DNA from 4 places in the Micropepsis pineolensis genome. Region 4 is predicted to be linked to each of the others. Evidence: riboswitches for the same ligand, from Rfam matches in the RefSeq annotation. Region 4 holds a riboswitch; each other region holds the start of a gene.
What was found. Region 4 has a riboswitch for cobalamin ahead of ACZ5RI_RS07925 (ribonucleoside-diphosphate reductase subunit alpha). Riboswitches for the same ligand answer to the same signal wherever they lie in the genome.

Region 1 (5,387 bases), 1.7 Mb from region 4:
CCGAGACATGCTTATGCTCGACCGTGGTACCGACAATCTCACGCATGGCCCGGTTGGCGAACAGCGCCTTGCCGCCCAGATCAACCAGCAGCATGGGGTCAGGCAGGCGCTCAAACAGATTGCGCACCAGCGGCGGCAGTTCCGGCTTAGCGGGCTTGATGGTCTCCAGCAAGCGGCCACGGGCGCCACGGCGCAGGGCGGTCCCCGCCGCCAGTGCGGCCAGCCCGGCCAGCCCGCCCCACAGCAAGGCCCACGCACCACACAGCCCCGCCAACCCCGCGCTGACCACAAGCCCAACGCCCAGGTGAATGAAGCCCTGGGAGGCCTTACTGCGCCATGCGGTATCTGCCTTCATATGCCAACCCTATGTTCATAAATTTTAAAATTCACTCTAATAGGGACGATATGCGACAGGAAAGCGACGCCATTCGCATTTGTTACGAAGTTTCTGCGGTTTGTTCGAGCAGGCTTTTCAAACCACTGCGGGTGAGCTTGCCAGCGGCATTGCGGGGCAGCCCGGATGAAAACACGATTTTTACAGGCACCTTGAAGGCTGCCAGCCGTTCCGCCGCATAGGCTTTCAGCAACCCGGCACTGGCAGACGCCCCCTGGCGCAGCACCACCACGGCAGCGGGTACCTCGCCCAGCTTCGGGTCGGGCAGCGCAAGCAAAGCCGCCTCACGCACCGCCGGATGGCTGGCGAGCACAGCTTCAACCTCGCCGCAGAAGATATTTTCGCCGCCGCGAATCAGCATGTCCTTGGTGCGCCCAACAATGGTGCAGAAACCTTCGGCATCAATGCGGGCCAGATCGCCGGTGCGGACCCAGCCATCGACAAAGGTTACGGCACTTTCCTCTGGCCGCTGCCAATAGCCCATGGCGACGTTCGGCCCATAGGCCCACAGCTCGCCCACCGTATCCGACGGCAGCACGTGGCCCGCCGCATCGGTCACCTTGATCGCGCAGGTCGGCGGCGGCAAACCGCAGGAGGCCGGATGGTCAAGATATTCGCGACCCGAATGACCAATACAAAGCGAAGCAGTCTCGGTCATGCCCCAGCCACTGCCGGGCACCGCAGGGGCGAAGACCCGGGCAATCTCGCCCGCCAGCGCCGGGGCAAACGGTGCCCCGCCATAACTGATCAGCCGCAACGATGTCAGGTCATAACTCTGGCGCGCCGGATGATCGAGCATGGCGCGGGCAATCGCCGGCACACCCCATAAATGGCTGACGCGCTCGGCTTCGATCAGCGCGAAGGCTGCTTCGGTATCCCATTTGGGCATCAGCACCAGCCGCGCCCCGCTATGCAGCGCCGGAATCATCACGGCGCAGGCCCCTATGACATGGAACAGTGGCACCGTTAGCAGCATGCTGCGCTGGGGCTGACACAGGAAATCGGCATCCGGCAGCGCCCCGCCTTCGCAAAGACGGGTGCGAGCCAGCGTATAGGCCATCGCCATAATCGTATCGAGCAGGTTACTCTGGCTGCACAGCACCCCGCGCGGCCGCGATGCCGTGCCCGAGGTGTAGAAGATGGCCGCAGCGCTGTCGGGTTCCAGCGGTGGCGGCACCTGTGGGTGCCGTGGCAGCATATGCCAGCGGCCCGCCGGACCGATCACCGCTTCCAGCTGGCTGACGCCTGCCCCCCCTCGCGATGCGCCGCACACCCAGACATGATCCAGACCAGGCTGCGCAGGCAGGCGACCGAGCCGTGTGTCATCGACAATGGCAAACTCAGCCCCACTATCGGCCAGCGCCGCCGCCAGTTCGGCCTCGGTCCACCAGGCATTAAGCGGCACGACCAGCGCCCCGGTCTGCAGGATGGCAAAAAACGCCACCGGCCATTCGGGCAGATTGCGCATGGCCAACCCGACGCGCTGGCCGGGGACCACCCCATGGGCTTTGAGGTCGGCAGCCAACGCCTGAACTGCGCGAAGAAATGCGTCGTAGGTGACCCTCGTCGCATCATAAATCAGAAATTCCCGCGCGCCGAAACGTTCCGCCCGCGCCAGCAAGGCTGGCACCGTGGCGGGCGCACATTTCCACACCCGCAAGGCGCGATTACCCTGCTGAACGGTCTCGATCTCAAAACAGGACCCCGGCCGGGTCAGCGCGGCATCCGCCGCCGCCCGAGACCATATTTTGCCATGCATCATGGCCCGCAGCTATTCCTTAATGGCACAAGGGCCATTATCCACGCTTGTTGCCGCGGGGGCAACAGATGCCTGAAATCGTGCACAGGCAACGGCTTAAACGTTGACGGTACCGCCGCTTTCGGCTTTGTAGACAGCCATCAGACGTAAGGTTTTGGGAACACGCACATCAAACGTGGCTGCCCCCGCAACTGTCGTCGGCAAGAGACGCCAACACGCCACTGAAGCCATATGCGCTTTGGGAAGGCTGGTGCTCTCGTTCGCAGCCGGCTAGCCAGGAGACCTGCCTTGCGTCGTCGTCCAGTTTTCGGCCGGGGTGTGCCGGAAATTAGCGGTTCTATCCGTCGCGGCGACAACGTGTATGAGTCGCTGCCGCGGAACATTCTGGCCATTCGAAGGATCAGGCTGAACCGCCACCGGCTCTTGGGATCTATTCCAGGAGAAATTTTATGCCTACATCCCGTTTAACGACAATCCTGCTTGGCACCACCACCGCGCTGATCGCCGCGTTTGGCACCTGCATGGCCCCAGCGGCCGCACAGGAGGTTGAGACCGTGGTGGTTTCTGCCACCCGCACGACCCAGCCGCTGGCCAAAACCGGCACCACGGTCACGGTCATTGATGCCGCCGATCTCGACGCCCGCCAGAGTGTCAGCCTGACCGACGCCTTGAGCGACGTGCCCGGCCTCAGCATCAACCGCACCGGTGGCGCGGGGCAGACCACTACGGTCTATTTGCGCGGTGCAGACAGCGGCCAGACCCTGACACTGATCGACGGAATCCGTCTCAACGACCCCAGTGACTCGTCGGGCAGTGCCAATTATGGCGATCTGTTCCTCAACAATATCGACCGCATCGAAGTTATGCGCGGCGCCAACTCGACCCTGTATGGCAGCAATGCCATGGCCGGTGTCATCAACATCATCACCAAGCGCGGTGGCGACACCGCCCTGACCGCCAGTGCGGAAGCTGGCACCTTTGATAGCTGGCGCGTCAATGTGGCGGCAAATGGGACTGCCGGGGCCACGGAATTCGGTGTCGCGGCCAATGATTATGCCACCAAGGGCATTTCAGCCGCGGCTGGCCAGCACGAAGCGGACGGCACGGCCAACCAGTCGCTCAATATCAACACCCGCACCCACCTGAGTGATACGATCAGCGTTGATGTCATCGGCTATTACGATCACGCCCACACCAAGTATGACGATGGCTACGACGCGAGCTACAATCTGGCTGACTCTGCCACCTATGAAACCCACAGCCTCTACAGCGGCTATGTCGGCATCAACCAGACGGCGCTGGATGGCATTCTGACCAACCGGCTGGCGCTGATCGCGTCCTCGTCCAAGCGCGATTTCTTTGATTCCGCTTACGACACCATCCACCACAACTATGCCTATGACGGTGGGGCGTTCCGCGTTGAATATCAGGGCGTGGCCAAGATCGACGACAGCACCGAGCTGTCCTTCGGGGCCGAAAGCGAAACAACCTATCTCGATAATGATACCTTCTCGTCTTATGCCGCCGCCGATCATATCGCCGGGCACAAGCGCACCACGTCGGGCTATGGCCAACTGCAGAAGACTCTGTTCGACCAGCTGACGCTGACCGTAGGTGCGCGCACCGACAATGATGACGAGTTCGGCAGCCACACCTCGGTCAAGGTCGCGGCGGCCTGGCAGATTCCGGAGCTCGATGCCACCCTGCATGCCAATTACGGCGACGGATTTAAATCGCCGACGCTCTATCAGCTCTATTCGGCCTATTCCAACCCGATTGATGCCCTGAAACCCGAATCCGCCCGCACGTGGGAAATCGGCGCCGACAAGAATTTCTTCGATGGCCGGCTGCACGCCTCGCTGACCTACTTCTGGCGTCATACCAGCAATCAGATTGACTGGCAGAACTGCTACAGCGCGTCTGATGCCCCCGGTTGCTCGCAGCGGCTGCAACAGTATGGCTATTACGTCAATATCGACCGTACCAAGGCCAATGGCATTGAAGCGGCGGTGGACACCCACCTGACCGATACGCTGACGCTGTCGGCCAACTACACCTATATGAACGCCACCGACCGCGACACCGGCCTTGATCTGGCCCGTCGTCCGCATTATCTGGCCAACGCCAATCTGCGCTGGCAGGCCACCGAAGAACTCGGCCTCGGCGTGGCGATGAACTATCTCGGTCAGCGCTTTAATGCCGCCAGTGAAACCACCAAGCTGGGTGCCAAGGAGAAGGTTGATTTGTTCGCCGATTACAATATCGACGCGCACTGGCAGATCTACGGCCGTATTGAAAATCTGTTCAATGACCGCACTCAGGCGGTGACCGATTACGGCGTAGAAGGTCTGGGTGCCAGCATCGGCGTGCGCGCGCGGCTCTAAGGCAACGAGCGCAAAAGTATAGACAGTTTGCGCGCAAAGGCGCGATCAAACAAAAAAACAGAGCGACGGGCCGATCGCATATGACCAGCCGTCGCTCTAATCGCCCATCAAAGCTGGTCAGCTCCGCCGGGCATACACGCCGGGGGCTGATCGGCAAATATTGTGGAAACCGGTCATGGGTGGCACCATTTCGGTGCTGCCCGTCACCAACACCCCATCAGGGGCCATCTGCCCGGCGATTTTCGCCAGCACGTCGCAGCGGCACGGCAGATCGAAATACATCAGCACATGCCGACAAAAAACGATGTCGAGACGGCCAAGCCAGTCGAACCCATCACACAAATTAAAAATACGAAACGTCACCAGATCGCGTAAATCCGCATGAACCTGCCAGCCATCCTCGGCCGCGTCGAAATATTTCTGTAAATGACGCGGCGTCAGGCCGCGTTCAATTTCTGCTGCACTGTAGTGCCCTGCCGCCGCCTGCTCGACCGCCGGGGCCGACAGATCACTGGCGATCAGTTCGATATGCCAGCCCGCCGCGAGCAGACCGAAATCAGCCAGCATGATGGCGATGGAATAGACTTCCTGACCACTGGCGCAAGCCGCACTCCAGATCCGCAAGGTTTTATCCGATGCCCGTTTGGCAATCAGGCCAGGCAAGGTCTGATCTCTGAGCGCCCAGAACACTTCGGCATCGCGAAAAAATGCGGTGTCGCTGACGACAAAGGCTTCGAGCACCGCCGACGACAAGCCCGGCCCGGCATCGGGCAGATGCAGATCGTCGATCAGGGCCGCAAACGAGTGAAAACCAAAACGCCGCGCCACCAGCGCCAGACGATTGCTGACA
Region 2 (5,387 bases), 310 kb from region 4:
GGCCTGCCTGCCGCGTTGGGTTATTCGCATGCCTCGGGCATCCGCTTCGAGCTTGGCATTATCCGCAATCACTATGTCGGTCGTACCTTTATCGAACCGACGGCGGGTATTCGCCATTTCAGCGTGCGCCGTAAGCACAATCCCAACCGCGCCACGCTGGAAGGCAAGCGCGTGGTGCTGATTGACGATTCCATCGTGCGCGGCACCACCTCGAAAAAGATTGTGCAGATGGTGCGCGATGCCGGGGCAAAGGAAGTCCATTTCCGCGTTGCCAGCCCGCCGACACGGCACAGCTGCTTCTATGGCGTTGATACCCCGAATGAGCATGAGCTGCTGGCCCATGACATGGGCATCGACGAGATGTGCCACTATATCGGTGCCGACAGTCTGGCCTTCTTATCGATGGAAGGCATGTACCGGGCAATGGGTCAGGACTTTCATGACCCCAACGGCCATAAATTCTGCGACGCCTGCTTCTCGGGCAACTACCCCATCCGCCTGACCGATATGGAAGACGGTGCCGACAAGGCCCAGCTTTCGTTCCTGGCAGGCGTGGCGTAAGTTCCACAGGACTGCGACTTAAAGAAAACACCGGATGGCAAACCATCCGGTGTTTTTTTGGCTTAACCGCGCATCTGTCTGGCGGCATCGGTCATGGCGCAAAGGGCGGGTTTGACCTCCTCCCAGCGACGGGTTTTGAGGCCGCAGTCGGGGTTGACCCAGATCTGCCCGGGGCTCAGCCGTTCCGAAGCCTTGCTGAGCAGGGTTACGATTTCCGTCACCGCCGGAATCCGTGGCGAGTGAATATCGTAGACGCCCGGCCCAATCGCATTGGGATAGCGATATTCGGCAAAGGCCGACAACAGCTCCATTTGCGAGCGCGCCGTCTCAATCGAAATCACATCGGCATCCAGCGCACCGATGGCGGCGATAATGTCGTTAAATTCGGCATAACACATATGGGTGTGGATCTGGGTTTCGTCCGCCACGCCCGAGGATGCCAGCCGGAAGGCCTCGACCGCCCAATTGAGATAGCCCTGCCAGTCATCGCAGCGCAGCGGCAGCCCTTCGCGTAACGCCGGCTCGTCAATCTGGATGACGCGGATGCCCGCCGCTTCCAGATCGGTCACCTCGTCACGCAGCGCCAGCGCAATCTGGCGGCACACCGCAGATCTGGGCAGATCATCGCGCACGAACGACCATTGCAGCATGGTCACCGGCCCGGTCAGCATGCCCTTGACCGGTTTTTCGGTCAGCGATTGCGCATAGCGCGCCCACGCCACCGTCATTGGCCGGGGCCGTGCGACGTCACCATAGATCACCGGCGGGCGAACATAACGCGAGCCATAGCTTTGCACCCAGCCATGTTTGGTGAAGGCATAACCGTCGAGCTGTTCGCCGAAATACTGCACCATGTCGTTGCGTTCAAATTCGCCATGCACCAGCACATCAAGACCAACCTCCTCCTGCCAGCGGATCGCCAATGCGGTTTCTGCCCGTAAGAAATCGACATAATCGGCATCGCTGACATTTCCCTTGGCATGCGCGGCACGCGCCGCACGCACTTCGTCGGTTTGCGGGAACGAGCCGATGGTGGTGGTCGGAAACGCCGGCAGTTTCAGATGCGCCTGCTGCCGGGCAATGCGGTCGGCAAAGGGGCTGTTGCGCGTTGCCATCGCCGGGGTGACATGGGCCATGCGCGCGGCCACATCCGCGCGGTGCACCGTGGCGGAAAGCCGCCGTGCCGCCAGCGCAGCCGATGCCGCCGCCAGCTTGTCCGCCACCGCACTTTCCCCCGCCGTGAGCGCGGTGTGCAAGCTGGCCAGCTCGCCCATTTTCTGCACGGCAAAAGACAGCCAACTTTTGACATCTTCGGCCAGTTCGGTTTCCACCGTCACATCAATCGGCACATGCTTAAGCGAGCAGGACGGTGCCAGTTGCAACTGTTCCGGTGCCCAGGCGGCCAGCACCGGCTTTAAGCCGAAGATCAGCTTTTCCAGATCGGCGCGCCAGATATTGCGCCCGTCGATCACCCCCAGCGACAGCACCCGATCCCTGGGCGCTTTGGCCAGCACTTCGCCCAGCTGTTCGTGGCCGCGCACCAGATCAAGATGCAAACCCGCCACCGGCAAATGCACCACCGTATCCAGTGCCGTGCCGAAATCGCCAAAATAACTCGCCAGCAGAATTTTCAGACCGGGGGCGGCATGGCTCAGCGCCGCATAGCTTTGCACCAGCGCCGCCAGCGCCCCGGCATCCAGATCGGTGGCCAGCACCGGCTCGTCGATCTGGACCCATTTCGCCCCGGCCTTGGCCAGACGCTGTAGCAACTCGCCATAAACCGGTAGCAGCCGCGGCAACAGGCTGAGCGTATCGGCACCACTGCATTTGCCAAGGCGCAGAAAACTCACCGGCCCGATCAGCACCGGGCGCGTATTGTACCCCAGCGCACAGGCTTCGAGATATTCCTCGACCGGCTTTAAGGTGGACAGCGTGAAGGACTGATCGGCAGTAAATTCCGGCACCATGTAGTGATAATTGGTGTCGAACCATTTGGTCATTTCCAGCGCCGCAACATCCTGCGCCCGGCCATGGGTGCCGCGCGCCATGGCAAAATAGGTGTCGAGTGGCACCGCCCCACCCTGCCAGCCATAACGGGCCGGAACCGCACCGACCATGACCGCGGTATCAAGCATGGAATCATAGAGCGAGAAATCATTACTGGGCAGAATTTCAACCCCCACCGCCTGTTGCTGCGCCCAGGACGCGGCACGAAGACCGGCAGCGGTTTTGAGCAGCGCTTCGGCATCCGTTTTTCCGGCCCAGTAACTTTCCAGCGCAAATTTCAGCTCGCGTCTGGGGCCGATCGATGGCCCCCCCAGACTTGCAACAGCTAACAAAGACATCGGCAATACTCCAAAATGGTTGGAGCAAAGGCCAAGCGGGCGCAAGACGTACCGGTTCACGGCACGCACACCATGCGCAACCCGCCGGGACACCCCGCCCGTGGACGATCTGTTGCTGTAAGGCAGGTCTCCTGGCTTTGCGGGTCGTCACGGCTGCCCGCCTTCCCAGGGATACCCCAGTGGCTTTTGAACAGTCGCTCACCGCTGACAGTTGCGGGGGCAGCGCCGGTCTTGCACCGGCTTCCCTCTTAGCTTTTGAGCAAAAAGCACGCCCAAAAGAACCTTAAGCCCACCGACACTATCGGCGGGCTCAATGGGTGTCAATAAAGACATAAAGAAATCTTTATGTCTGCATATCCATTATGTTTTTACCCGCGCACTTCCATCTGGATCGGGCCATCCTTGCGACCATGGATAAACTGATCGACATAGGGGTTGTCGGCAGTATCAATTTCGACCGTCGGCCCCGCCCAGACGATCTTGCCCTTGTAGAGCATGGCGATGCGGTCGGCGATTTTGCGGGCGCTGACCATGTCATGGGTGATCGACAGCGCAGTGGCCCCGACATCCTTGACCATATCGACGATCAGATTGTTGATGACGTCCGACATGATGGGGTCGAGGCCCGTGGTCGGCTCGTCAAAGAAGATGATCTCGGGCTTGGTGGCAATGGCACGCGCCAGCCCGACGCGTTTTTGCATGCCGCCCGACAGTTCCGACGGCGACAGTGCACCAACATCCGCCGTCAGCCCGACCTTGGCCAGGGTTTCAATGGCGATGTCCTTCGCCTTTTTACGGCCCATGCCATGGCCCTGGATCAGACCAAAGGCGACATTTTCCCAGACCGGCAGACTGTCGAACAAGGCAGCGTTTTGAAACAGCATGCCAAATTTACGCAAATAGGCTTCGCGGGCCCGGCCACGCAGGCGCGTCACCGGCTCGCCATCCACAAAGATCTCGCCTTCGTCGGGGCGCAGAATGCCCAGAACGCATTTGATCGTCACCGATTTGCCGGTGCCCGAGCCACCGATGACGACCAGAGATTCCCCCTGCTCGATGGTCAGATCGACGCCATCCAGAACCACCTTGGATCCGAAGCGTTTTTTCACGCCCTTGAGTTCGATTTTTGCCATGGCGATCTCTTAGAACAGGATGTTGGTCAGGATGTAGTTGGAAGCCAAAATCAGGATCGACGCCGACACCACCGCACTGGTGGTGGCGCTGCCGACGCCCTGCGCCCCGCCCTTGGAATGGAAGCCGTGATAGCACCCCATCAGCGCGATGAGAAAACCGAACACCGCCGCCTTGATCAGGCCGGAAGCGACATCCTTGAAATCGAGGGCATTGATGGTGTGCTGCAAATAGATCGTACCGGTGAAATCCAGACTGCTGGTAGAGACGACGTAACCACCGAAAATGCCGATGGCATCTGCCACCGCCACCAGAAGCGGCATGGCGATCACCGCCGCCACCAGACGCGGCACCACCAGATATTTCATCGGGTTGGTGGCCAACGTGGTCAGCGCATCAATCTGTTCGGTCACCCGCATGGTGCCAAGCTCGGCAGCGATGGCCGCCGCAACGCGCCCCGCCACCATCAGACCGGCGATCACCGGCCCCAGCTCGCGCGTGATGCCGATCAGCACCACCACCGGCATGTAGACTTCGGCACCATAACGGGCGGTGCCGATATAAATCTGTAAGGCCAGCGCACCGCCGGTGAAGAAGGCCGTCAGCCCAACCACCGGCAGCGAGAAATAGCCGACGCGCATGAACTGTTTGAACAGCAACGACCAATAGATCGGCGGTCGCACGATGCTGATCACCGCGGTGGCGGTGAACATGCACAGCCGACCGATCTCCTGCAAAAAGCCAAGCGTGATTTTCCCGATGGCGGCAAAGACGTTCATGCGGCCTCCTGATAGACGCGCGCGGCGCGGGGTGAAACCTGTGTCAAAATCTCGTACGAAATCGTGCCGGACGCACCGGCCAGTTCTTCCAGCGATACAACATCGCCAAACAGTTCCGCGTCCATCCCGGCGTGGGGGGGCACGGTAAGATCGGTCACATCGAAGATAACCAGATCCATCGAAATGCGACCAACCACCGGCACCTTAACGCCGCCAACGGCACCAAAGCCACGGTTGGAAACGGTGCGCATCAGCCCATCGGCATAGCCATAGGCCGCAATGGCCAGACGGCTCGCCCGCTTGGTCTGAAAACTGGCACCATAGCCGACGGTTTCGCCCGCCGGGGTTTCACGCACCTGCAAAATCGGCGCGGTGCAGCGCACCGCCACGCCAAAGGGATTGGGCCGACAAGGGATCGGGTTACCGCCATAAAGCGCAATGCCGGGACGGACCAGATCAAAATGATAGTCCTTACCCAGAAGAAGACCACCCGAAGCCGCCAGACTGGCGGGGGCCGGTGGCAACAGTGCCAGCGCCGCCCTGAAGCGTTTGAGCTGCGCCGCATTCATCG
Region 3 (5,387 bases), 1.4 Mb from region 4:
CTTCCTTGGCGAAGCGATAGGTGGTGCCTTCGGCCGGGGTCGCTTCCAGATTATAGAGATGCCCGGTTTCTTCCTGATAGGAAACAATCTTGGCACGGACATGATCGAGGAAGCGGATGGCAAAGGCATAGCCCTTGTCGGTGGTGACATCTTCGGCATCGGCGGTGAAGTTGCGGATCATCTCGTTGATGCCGTTAACGCCTAAGGTCGAGAAGTGATTGCGCAGCGTGCCGAGATAGCGCTTGGTATAGGGGAACAGGCCATTATCCATATGGCGCTGAATGACCTTGCGCTTGATCTCCAGACTGGTGCGGCTGATGTCGAGCAGCTCGTCCAGCTTGGCCAGCAGCGCGGCTTCGTCACCCTTATAAAGATAGCCCAGACGCGCACAGTTGATGGTCACAACGCCAACCGAACCGGTTTGCTCGGCACTGCCAAACAGGCCGTTGCCGCGCTTGAGCAGTTCGCGCAGGTCAAGCTGCAACCGGCAGCACATCGAACGCACCATGTTGGGCGTCAGTTCCGAATTGACGAAGTTCTGGAAGTACGGCAGGCCGTATTTCGCGGTCATTTCGAACAGGCGGTTGGCGTTCTCGCTCTCCCACGGGAAATCCGGCGTGATGTTGTAGGTCGGAATCGGGAAGGTGAACACGCGGCCCTTGGCATCGCCGCGGGTCATGACCTCCATATAGGCGCGGTTGATCATGTCCATCTCGACCTGAAGATCACCATAGGTGAAATCCATTTCTTCACCGGCAATGATCGGGGTCTGGTCGCGCAAATCGTCCGGGCAGGTCCAGTCGAAGGTCAGGTTGGTGAACGGCGTCTGCGTGCCCCAGCGTGACGGGACGTTGAGATTATAGACCAGTTCCTGAATCGACTGCAGCACCTCGTCATAGCTCAGCTTGTCGTTACGGACGAAGGCCGCCATATAGGTATCGAACGACGAGAACGCCTGCGCCCCGGCCCATTCGTTTTGCAACGTGCCAAGGAAGTTGACGATCTGGCCGATGGCGCTCGACATATGCTTGGGCGGATCGGCTTCGACCTTGCCCGGCACGCCGTTCAGCCCTTCGGTCAGCAGCGTGCGCAGCGACCAGCCGGCGCAATAGCCCGCCAGCATATCAAGATCGTGGATGTGCAGATCGCCGTCGCGATGGGCGCGGCCAACCTCGGGCGGATAGACATGGCTCAGCCAGTAATTGGCGACCATCTTGCCCGAGACATTGAGAATTAATCCGCCCAGGGAATATCCCTGATTGGCGTTGGCGTTGACGCGCCAGTCGGCCCGGTCGAGATATTCGTTGATCGAACTTTTGACATCGACCAGCGTGTGCTTGTCGGTGCGCAGACGGGCGCGCTGTTCGCGGTAAACGATAAAGGCGCGGGCGGTGGCAAAATGGTTGGCCGAAATCAGCACCTGCTCGACCACGTCCTGCACCTGTTCGATGTGGGGCGGCTCCTGCGGGAAGCGGTGGCTTAGCACCTTGACTGCCTGAATCGCTAAAAGCTCGGCTTCATCGGCTTCAAATTCACCGGCGGCCTTACCGGCCCGCTCAATGGCAAAGCGAATTTTCTCCGCATTAAAGGGCACCTGCTCACCGTTACGTTTGGCGACCTGACGGGGCGGTGTGGCGGAGATTCGCGCGGACATTGCTGTTTCCTTTAGATCAATCATATCCGAGCGGGGGAAGAGTCGCCGAACCGTGCCGCCGAATATTTCGGCAGCCGTTGTTCGGCCATTGGTTCACCCCGCCCAAGGGCAGTCACGTATTGGGGTAAGGCAGGTCTCCTGGCTTAGCGGCACTAACGCGTCCCGTCGGCCTTCCCAGTTAACACCAGTGGCTCGACAAACTCGCCGCTTACAGTTGCGGGGGCAGCATCGGTCTTAACCCGAATTTCCCTTTTAAGCCCAAGATGTCGGTCACCCGAAGCACCCTAACCCCATATAATGATGGTGTAGAGGGGTGGGGGGGTAAGTCAAGACAGCGAGTGGGGGGATTTTTTGTGTGTAAAGCGAATTTCATTCTTGCCAACTGATTCGTCAGCAGAATTTGGCGCCAAAAAAATTTACCAAAAAAAAGATGACGCCAGTCTAACATTGTCACAGCGTCTTTTAAGTTGCTGCGGCGCGGTCTCTCTCGTTTGATCGATGCGTCTTTAATCGAAAGCGTAGGAGATTTGCTTCAAATGCACGCATTTTTTGAGCGACACAGGTCTTAACACAAAGCGTATTTGTTAATGATGCTGCACCTTATGCGTCAGCATTGAACGCTTTAGCGTGTTTGGCGGCCGCTTCCTCGACCCGGAATTTCAGATCGGGATATTTGTGCACCAGCATGGTGAAATCTTCCGCCGACAGCGCTAACAGGCGGGTTTGATCCAGCGCCACAATGGTGGCTTTGTGCTGGGTGTGGTGCAACAGCGAAAGCTCACCAAAAAAATCACCGTGATGCAGCCGCACCGCGCGATGGCTGAACTGCAACTCTACATCGCCCGAGACAATGAAATAGAGCGTGCCGGATATTGATCCGCGTACGGCGATAATCCCGCCGCGCGAAACCGTCTGTGCACGGAGCAGGTTCATGACCTCGCTTAAAAAGGCCGCGTCGAAATCGCGAAACAGCGGCACGCGGGCCAGCATGCCAAAGGTGATGATGAAATCACGCCGGTGGATGGCATCGATAAAGCCGGTGGCGACGATGCCGACGGGCAGCGCCAAAATGCCCATGCCGGTCACCATGGTAAAGCCGGCCACCAGCCGGCCCAGCAAGGTGATCGGCACCTCGTCGCCATAGCCGACCGTGGTCAGCGTGGTGATCGCCCACCACATCGCGGCGGGGATCGAGCCGAATTTATCGGGCTGCACCGCGCCTTCGGCGGCATGCATGGCGGCGGCGGCGAAGATGGTGGCACAGGCCAGCACCAGCAAGGTCCCAAACAGCGCGCGCCGTTCGGTGACGATAACCTCGCCCAGCGTCGACAGCGCCGGGGAATAGCGGGCGATTTTCAGCAGACGCAACAGACGGATCATGCGCAGGAAGCGCAGATCGAGCACTGGCAGCAGCAGCGAGAAATAGACCGGCGCCACCGCCAGAAAGTCGATCACCATCGTCGGTCTGGTGGCGGCGGCAAAGCGGCCGCGCCAGCGCCCCTTTTGCTGCAGGATGGGGTCTTCAACCGAAACCCACAGCCGCAGGATATATTCGATGGTGAAGATCAGAACCGAGGTGGCTTCGAACAGTTTCAGATCGAGCCAATAGGGTTTGTCGATCGACGGCACGCTTTCCAGCGTGAAGCCCACAACATTGAGCAGGATCAGCAGGATCAGGCCGATCTCGACGATCATGCCGATGGGACCACCGACATGACCGCCTTCAAGGATCAGATAAAGTTTGCGGCGTAGCGGCATTTTTGCCATCGCCGCCCCCTTTGTTTGAGTTACAGCGCGCTTAAATACGCCGCGATGGCTTTAAGGGCCTCGTCGGCCTTGCTGCCATCGGGGCCACCGGCCTGGGCCATGTCGGGGCGGCCACCGCCACCCTTGCCGCCCAGTGCGCCCGCGCCGACCCGCACCAGATCGACCGCCGAAACTTTGGCGGTGAGGTCGTCGGTCACCCCGACCACGATCGAGGCTTTGCCGCCATCCACCGCGATAAAGGTCGCCACACCCGAGCCCAGCTTGGCCTTGGCTTCGTCGGCCAGCCCCTTAAGGTCTTTGGCCGCAACCCCTTCCACCACGCGCAGGGTGGTTTTGATGCCGCCAAATTCCTGCACATCGCTGCCGCCGCTTTGGGCGGGGCCAGCCAGCGCCAGGGCTTTCTTGGCTTCGGCCAGTTCTTTTTCCAGCTTGCGCCGTTCGTCATAAAGCTGGCTGACACGCTGGGGCAGCTCGTCCGGGCTGGTCTTCAGCACGGCGGCGGCGTCATGGGCCAGTGCGGTCTCATGCTTGAAATACTGGCGCGCCCCTTCCCGGGTCACCGCTTCGATGCGGCGCACGCCCGAGGCCACGGCCGTTTCCGACAATACGGTGAACAGGCCGATATCGCCCAGACGACCGGCATGGGTGCCGCCGCACAGCTCGACCGAGAAGGGCTTATCCGCCGTCTCGTCCCAGCCCATCGACAGCACGCGAACCTCGTCGCCATATTTTTCACCGAACAATGCCTCGGCCCCCTGCTCGATCGCTTTGTCGGTCGGCATCAGGCGGGTGGTGATTTCACTGTTCTGGCGCACCACGGCGTTGACGCTGTCTTCAACCGCGGTCAGCTCCGCCGCCGATACCGGCTTGGGGTGGCTGAAATCGAAGCGCAGCCGGTCGGGGCCAACCTGCGAGCCCTTTTGGGCGACATGTTCGCCCAGCACGCGCTTTAACGCGGCCTGCAACAGATGGGTGGCCGAATGGTTGGCGCGGATGGCATTGCGCCGTTCCTCGTCCACCTTCAGATCAACGGCATCGCCGACGGCAATCTCGCCTTCGGTGATTTCGATGACGTGAATATGCAGACCGAGCTTCTTTTCGGTGCTGATGACATTTGCTTTGGCGCTTTTGGCGGTCAGCGTGCCGCTGTCGCCGGCCTGACCGCCCATTTCGCCATAGAACGGGGTCTGGTTGGCGATCAGACGCACGGTCTCACCGGCATGAGCCGACGTCACGGTGGCACCGTCTTTAATGAGGGCCTGAACCACGCCTTCGGCTTCGATGGTGTCATAGCCGAGGAACTCGGTCTTGCCGAATTCTTCCACCAGCGGGAACCAGGCGGTTTCGGTGGCCGCATCGCCCGAACCGGCCCACGCTTTACGGGCATCGGCCTTCTGCTTGGCCATGGCGGCGTCAAAGCCTTTGGTGTCAACGGTGACACCGCGGGCTTTCAAAGCGTCCTGGGTCAGATCAAGCGGGAAACCAAACGTGTCATACAGCTTGAAGGCAACCTCGCCCGCCAGGCTGTCGCCGCTGCGCAAAGACGTGGTGGCATCGTCGAGCAGCTTTAAGCCGCGCACCAGCGTCTCGCGGAAGCGGGTTTCTTCCAGTTTCAGGGTCTCGGCGATCAGCGCTTCGGCCCGTTTCAGTTCCGGGTATGCGGTGCCCATGGCGGAAACCAGCGACGGCACCAACTGATGCATCAGCGGCTCTTTCGAGCCGATCAGGTGGGCGTGGCGCATGGCGCGGCGCATGATCCGGCGCAGCACATAGCCGCGGCCTTCGTTGGAGGGCAGCACGCCATCGGCGATCAGGAACGAGGACGAGCGCAAATGGTCGGTGATGACCCGGTGGCTGGCCAGCGTCGGACCAGCGGCTTTGTTGCCCGAACAGGATTCCGAGGCGGCAATCAGGCCCTGAAACAGGTCGGTGTCGTAATTGTTGGTGACGCCCTGCAGAATGGCGG
Region 4 (5,387 bases):
GCGGCCCTTGTCGCCAATGGCGGTGTAGCCGTGATGCTCTATCGCTTCCGCCGTGGCGATGCCAACCGGCGCTCGGTCTGGATCTGCTCGCGCAACGACGCCATCGGCAATCTGGCCGTGATGCTGGCCGCGCTGGGCGTATTCGGCACCGGCACCGGCTGGCCCGATGCCATCGTCGCGGCCATCATGGGCGGTCTGGGGCTGTGGGGCGGCATCCAGATCATGCGTCAGGCCCATGCTGAAGAGCGATAGAGGGCGGTACAATTTTAAAAAAGCATCATTCAGGCGTATGCGCCAATTTATTCAAACAGATAGCGTGGCAACAACAACGTCGTGAGACACAAACTAGCGGAATAAACTCCTGCACGATGATGTGTTTCTCATATGTGATTACAACATCAATCTGAAGCACCCGAAACATAAAATATTTCATCCGGAAAAAAGGGGGGGTACGCCATAGCAACTTTTTTGCCCCCCTATCTACGCAACCTTTTTGAAACCTGATAGGCAGCAAAGACACCAACACTGATAATCGCGACATAGCGTATGAAATACCCAAAGGTGTCACGATCAAAATCCCAATAATCAAAACTAAACAATCCCAAAAGTTTGTAGGGAATGTCTCGCTCAAAAAAGGCATAAACACCAAAGACGATAAACAAAAACGCCACAGAACACAGAACTAAACGACTGAGGCGACCAAGCGGAGGAATCCTAAAGGTCTTGCAGATCGTTGCTGTCACCATTCGCCAATTAAGTCCCAGATGCAATGATGCCAGGATTAGCACCCAATACGCAGCCATGGCATGGACGTGACGATCTAATATTGCCACTTTAACATGCAAATATGGAAAAAGGTCGTGCGAATTCGCCAGCCCGCTGGCGATGAGCAGAAGCGAAGTAGCCAGCAGCAGCAGATTAAGCGTTGTCGTAAAAACGCGACGCGGGGGCATTGCCCCCTTTCTGATAGATGCATACCAGCGTCGCGAAATAAGGTTGTGAACTAATGCAAACGCAACAAAAGCCGTACCAATGGCTTCATGAACTAGATTGCCAGTAAGTTGATATGCAAACGCAAACAACAATAGTGCAACAAGACAAAGATCGAGAGACAGTCTTGCACGCATACTATCGCGTTGTAGCGAGTTTAAACCCGCGCACCCATGCATCAATTTCAAGACCGGCATCCGCACTGCGTGCATAACCACCAGATCCGCCGCGCAGCGCTAGGCCATCGAGGATCTTCGCTTTGGGATACCGTGCGCGGATGTCATCTGGTCCGCGACCGAGACGACTGCCTTCGTGGGTACAAAACGGCAAAATGGTCTTACCGGACAAATCGTGGTGATCCATGAAGGTAAACAACGCCATCGGCAAAGTTCCCCACCAATTGGGATAACCGATGAACACGGTGCTGTACGGACCAGTGTTTGCAACGTCACTCGCCAGTTTGGGGCGAGCATTCGTCCGTTGTTCCTCTTTCGCCACCTCGGTGGTTTCGCGGTAGTCTGCAGGATAACTGTTTACGGTGCGAATCTCGACGATGTCTCCACCTACCAGCCCATGAATATGCTGCGCCACCACACGGGTGTTCCCGGTACGGGAAAAATAAACAATCAGCGTCTTTGCGGGCTTTGGGGTGGTTTGTGCGTGCGATACTTGCGGCAACATGGATGCAAGCCCACCAACCAGCAAGCCTGCTGCTGTCTCTTTTAAAATCTTACGCCGAGACGTTTCCACGGATGACGGAGCGTTAGCATCCGTAAGATTGGCGCTTTTTTCTGTGTCGTTATGTTCTGCCATGCCACAATTCCTTATGCTTATTCAGTTCAATGTACCGCCGCATAAACTTCCATAAATATAGAGCACGACTGATCATGCGATTAGCCTATGTATCCGGCAAACTCCTATGAATGGGCCTCATAAATTCCAGACGTTAAACCTGACGCGTGAGAAGTATGATTAGCAACATCACGCTGTCATTATATGATCTTGCACTGCCGCTTATGGAAAGCGAAGCGGGCATCTGGCGTGCCCGGCGCACCGCACAGCGGAAAAGTGGCGTCAAGAATATTCTTTTTAGTTAGAACAAATATACTCCTTGACCATAACGGCTACGGTTAACATTATCTTGTGGCTACGGTTCCTCGGATTTCAACATCTAGTTAAAATTTGAGGCGAAGAGGGAAGCCGGTGAAAGCCCGGCGCTGCCCCCGCAACTGTCAGCGGCGTGGTCCGATCACAGCAGTCACTGGCGCCTGAGGTGCCGGGAAGGCCAGATCGGACGCCTTAAAGCGCCCGCGGATGAGCCAGGAGACCTGCCGAAAGCACCAGTATTCGTCCTTGGGCGGGGTGTCCCGATGGGGCGCGAAAGCTGCAGATGGCGCAAAGCCGTTTGCCGTCGCGCATCTGTCTGCCCGCTATTATTGAGCCGTTGGAGGGGAGAAGCCGTTATGACCGTTCATGTCAGCCCGATTGAGGCCGCAGCCGTTGCCGGTGGGGGCAAGCCCGTGCCGGAGGATTTGTGCCTTGACCACAGTCGAGATGCCCGGCTGACCGATTTCGGCAAGGCAACCCTGATCGACCGCTATCAGTTACCCGGCGAGAGTATTCAGCACATGTTCGCCCGCGTTGCCTGTGCCTATGCCGATGATACCGCGCACGCCCAGCGGCTGTACGATGCGATTTCGCAGTTGTGGTTCATGCCCGCCACCCCGGTCTTAAGTAATGGCGGCACCAGCCGCGGATTACCGATTTCCTGCTTCCTCAACGCGGTGCCCGATACGCTGGACGGCATTGTCGATACCTGGAACGAGAATGTGAAGCTCGCCTCCAACGGTGGCGGCATTGGCACCTATTGGGGCGGGGTGCGGTCGATCGGCGAAAGCGTCAAGGGCTGCGGCGAAACATCCGGCATCATTCCGTTCATCCGCGTGATGGACAGCCTGACACTGGCGATTTCACAAGGCTCGCTCCGGCGCGGTTCGGCGGCGGTGTATCTTGACGTCTATCACCCCGAGATCGAGGAATTTCTCGAAATCCGTACATCATCGGGGGATTTCAACCGCAAAAGCCTCAACCTGCATCACGGTGTTGCCATCACTGATGAATTCATGGAAGCGGTGCGCAATGATGCGCCCTTCTCCTTACGCAGCCCCAAGACCGGCGCCCCCTTGCGGCAGGTCAACGCCCGCCAGTTATGGCAGCGCATTCTGGAAACCCGCCTGCGCACCGGCGAACCCTATCTTCTCTATATCGACACGGTGAACCGCGCCCTGCCCGAGCATCACAAGGCGCTGGGCCTGAAGGTGCGTTCGTCTAATCTGTGCGCCGAAATCGTGCTGCCATCGGGTGAAGACCATCTGGGCAATATGCGCACGGCGGTGTGCTGCCTGTCGTCGCTCAACATTGAAACCTGGGATGAATGGTCCACCGTTCCGGGCTTTGTTGAAGATGTGCTGCGCTTCCTCGACAATGTTTTAAGTGACTTTATCGCCAACGCCCCACCCGCCATGGCCAATGCCGCCTATGCCGCGCTGCGCGAACGATCGGTCGGCCTTGGCGTGATGGGCTTTCATTCGTTTCTGCAAAGCCGTGGCATTGCCTTTGAAAGCGCCCTGGCCAAATCCTGGAACTTAAAAATCTTCCGTAAGTTACGCGCGGAAGCCGATGCGGCGTCCCACACGCTGGCCGAAGAACGCGGCCCCTGCCCCGATGCCGCAGAACAGGGCGTGATGGAGCGCTTCTCGCACAAGATCGCCATTGCCCCCACCGCATCGATCAGCATCATCTGCGGTGGCACCAGCGCCTGTGTTGAACCCATTCCGGCCAATATTTATACGCATAAAACACTGTCGGGGTCGTTCTCGGTCTATAACCCGCACCTAAAGCGCATACTGGCCGAACGCGGCGCTGATACGCCGGTGGTGTGGCAATCGATCATCGCCGCCGAAGGCTCGGTTCAGCATCTGGAGTGTCTGTCGGCGGATGAAAAGATCACCTTTCGCACCGCGTTTGAAATTGATCAGCGCTGGATCATTGAACTGGCCGCCGACCGCGCGCCGTTCATCTGCCAAAGCCAGTCGATCAATCTGTTCATCCCGAGCGATGTCCCTAAATGGGATCTGCATATGCTGCACTGGACGGCGTGGGAAAAGGGCCTCAAAAGCCTGTATTACTGCCGCTCAAAATCCCTGCAGCGCGCGGCGTTTGCCGGGGAAACGCAGGCTGCTGTCAAGGTTGATGTCGAAACAGGCCCCACCAACTATGACGAATGCCTGGCCTGCCAGTAAACGGCCTTTCAGTAACAAACGATACGCATACGGATTTGAACATGAGTGATATTCTGAACATCAACCCGATGGATCTGATCGGCACCGGCCGGGTTGGTCTGTTGCAAACCTCTGGCACCTATAATGTTGACCGCTACCCGTGGGCCTATGCCTACTGGAAAAAACAGCAGCAGATCCACTGGATGGGCGAGGAAGTGCCGTTGGGCGAAGATGTCAAAGACTGGGCATCAGACCGGGTATCGGATACCGAACGCAATCTGCTGACCCAGATTTTCCGCTTCTTCACCCAGTCGGATGTTGAGGTCGGCGACAATTATATGAAGCGCTATCTGCCGATTTTCCAGCCGCTGGAAATTCAGATGATGCTGGCCGCCTTCACCAATATGGAGACGGTGCATATCGACGCCTATGCCCTGCTGCTCAAAACGCTGGGCATGCCGCAGGTCGAATTTGAAGCCTTCCGCGACTACAGCGCCATGCGCGATAAAGCCGATTATATGCATACCTTCGGCGTTGATACCGTGGCCGATGTATCCCGTACGCTGGCGATGTTTGGCGGCTTCACCGAAGGCATGGCGCTGTTCGCCAGCTTTGCCATGCTGCTCAACTTCCCGCGCTTCAACAAGATGAAGGGCATGGGCCAGATCGTCACCTGGTCGGTGCGCGATGAAAGCCTGCATTGCGAAGGCATCACGCAACTGTTTCACGCCTGGAATGCCGAAACCGGCGCACTGACCAAAACCGTGCGTGATGACATTCTGGACGTTGCCAAAACCATGGTCGGGCTGGAAGAAAAATTCGTTGATCTGGCGTTTGAACTTGGCCCGGTTGAAGGCATGGGACCGAAAGATATTCAGGCCTATGTCCGCTACATTGCCGACTGGCGGCTGACCCAGCTCAAACTGCCGGTGCTGTTCGGCCATTTCCGCGCCACCGACACCGGTTATGAACAGATCAAACCGCACCCGCTACCCTGGCTGGTCGAAATTCTGAACGGCGTCGAGCACGCCAATTTCTTTGAACAGCGCGCCACCGAATATTCCAAGGCTTCCAGTCTGGGCAACTGGGAAGGTGCCGATGGCGTCTGGGCCGAAT

Region 1: it holds a riboswitch for cobalamin, as region 4 does, so the genes downstream of both, ACZ5RI_RS00090 (TonB-dependent receptor plug domain-containing protein) here and ACZ5RI_RS07925 (ribonucleoside-diphosphate reductase subunit alpha) in region 4, are expected to answer to the same signal.
Region 2: it holds a riboswitch for cobalamin, as region 4 does, so the genes downstream of both, metE (5-methyltetrahydropteroyltriglutamate--homocysteine S-methyltransferase) here and ACZ5RI_RS07925 (ribonucleoside-diphosphate reductase subunit alpha) in region 4, are expected to answer to the same signal.
Region 3: it holds a riboswitch for cobalamin, as region 4 does, so the genes downstream of both, ACZ5RI_RS01740 (ribonucleoside triphosphate reductase) here and ACZ5RI_RS07925 (ribonucleoside-diphosphate reductase subunit alpha) in region 4, are expected to answer to the same signal.

What each region holds. Positions count from the first base shown of each region.
Region 1 is NZ_AP042408.1:23,705-29,091, forward strand. It holds gene ACZ5RI_RS00080 (ATP-binding protein) at 1-355, opposite strand, end outside; gene ACZ5RI_RS00085 (class I adenylate-forming enzyme family protein) at 438-2,156, opposite strand; cobalamin riboswitch at 2,286-2,458, shown strand; gene ACZ5RI_RS00090 (TonB-dependent receptor plug domain-containing protein) at 2,603-4,537, shown strand; gene ACZ5RI_RS00095 (CheR family methyltransferase) at 4,655-5,387, opposite strand, start outside.
Region 2 is NZ_AP042408.1:2,082,954-2,088,340, reverse strand. It holds gene purF (amidophosphoribosyltransferase) at 1-561, shown strand, start outside; gene metE (5-methyltetrahydropteroyltriglutamate--homocysteine S-methyltransferase) at 624-2,906, opposite strand; cobalamin riboswitch at 3,011-3,207, opposite strand; gene ACZ5RI_RS09275 (ABC transporter ATP-binding protein) at 3,275-4,039, opposite strand; gene ACZ5RI_RS09270 (MlaE family ABC transporter permease) at 4,049-4,816, opposite strand; gene alr (alanine racemase) at 4,813-5,387, opposite strand, start outside.
Region 3 is NZ_AP042408.1:384,724-390,110, reverse strand. It holds gene ACZ5RI_RS01740 (ribonucleoside triphosphate reductase) at 1-1,654, opposite strand, end outside; cobalamin riboswitch at 1,766-1,956, opposite strand; gene ACZ5RI_RS01735 (cyclic nucleotide-gated ion channel) at 2,255-3,421, opposite strand; gene alaS (alanine--tRNA ligase) at 3,442-5,387, opposite strand, start outside.
Region 4 is NZ_AP042408.1:1,771,489-1,776,875, reverse strand. It holds gene ACZ5RI_RS07940 (cation efflux transmembrane domain-containing protein) at 1-252, shown strand, start outside; gene ACZ5RI_RS07935 (hypothetical protein) at 477-1,127, opposite strand; gene ACZ5RI_RS07930 (flavodoxin) at 1,129-1,803, opposite strand; cobalamin riboswitch at 2,124-2,340, shown strand; gene ACZ5RI_RS07925 (ribonucleoside-diphosphate reductase subunit alpha) at 2,454-4,292, shown strand; gene ACZ5RI_RS07920 (ribonucleotide-diphosphate reductase subunit beta) at 4,334-5,387, shown strand, end outside.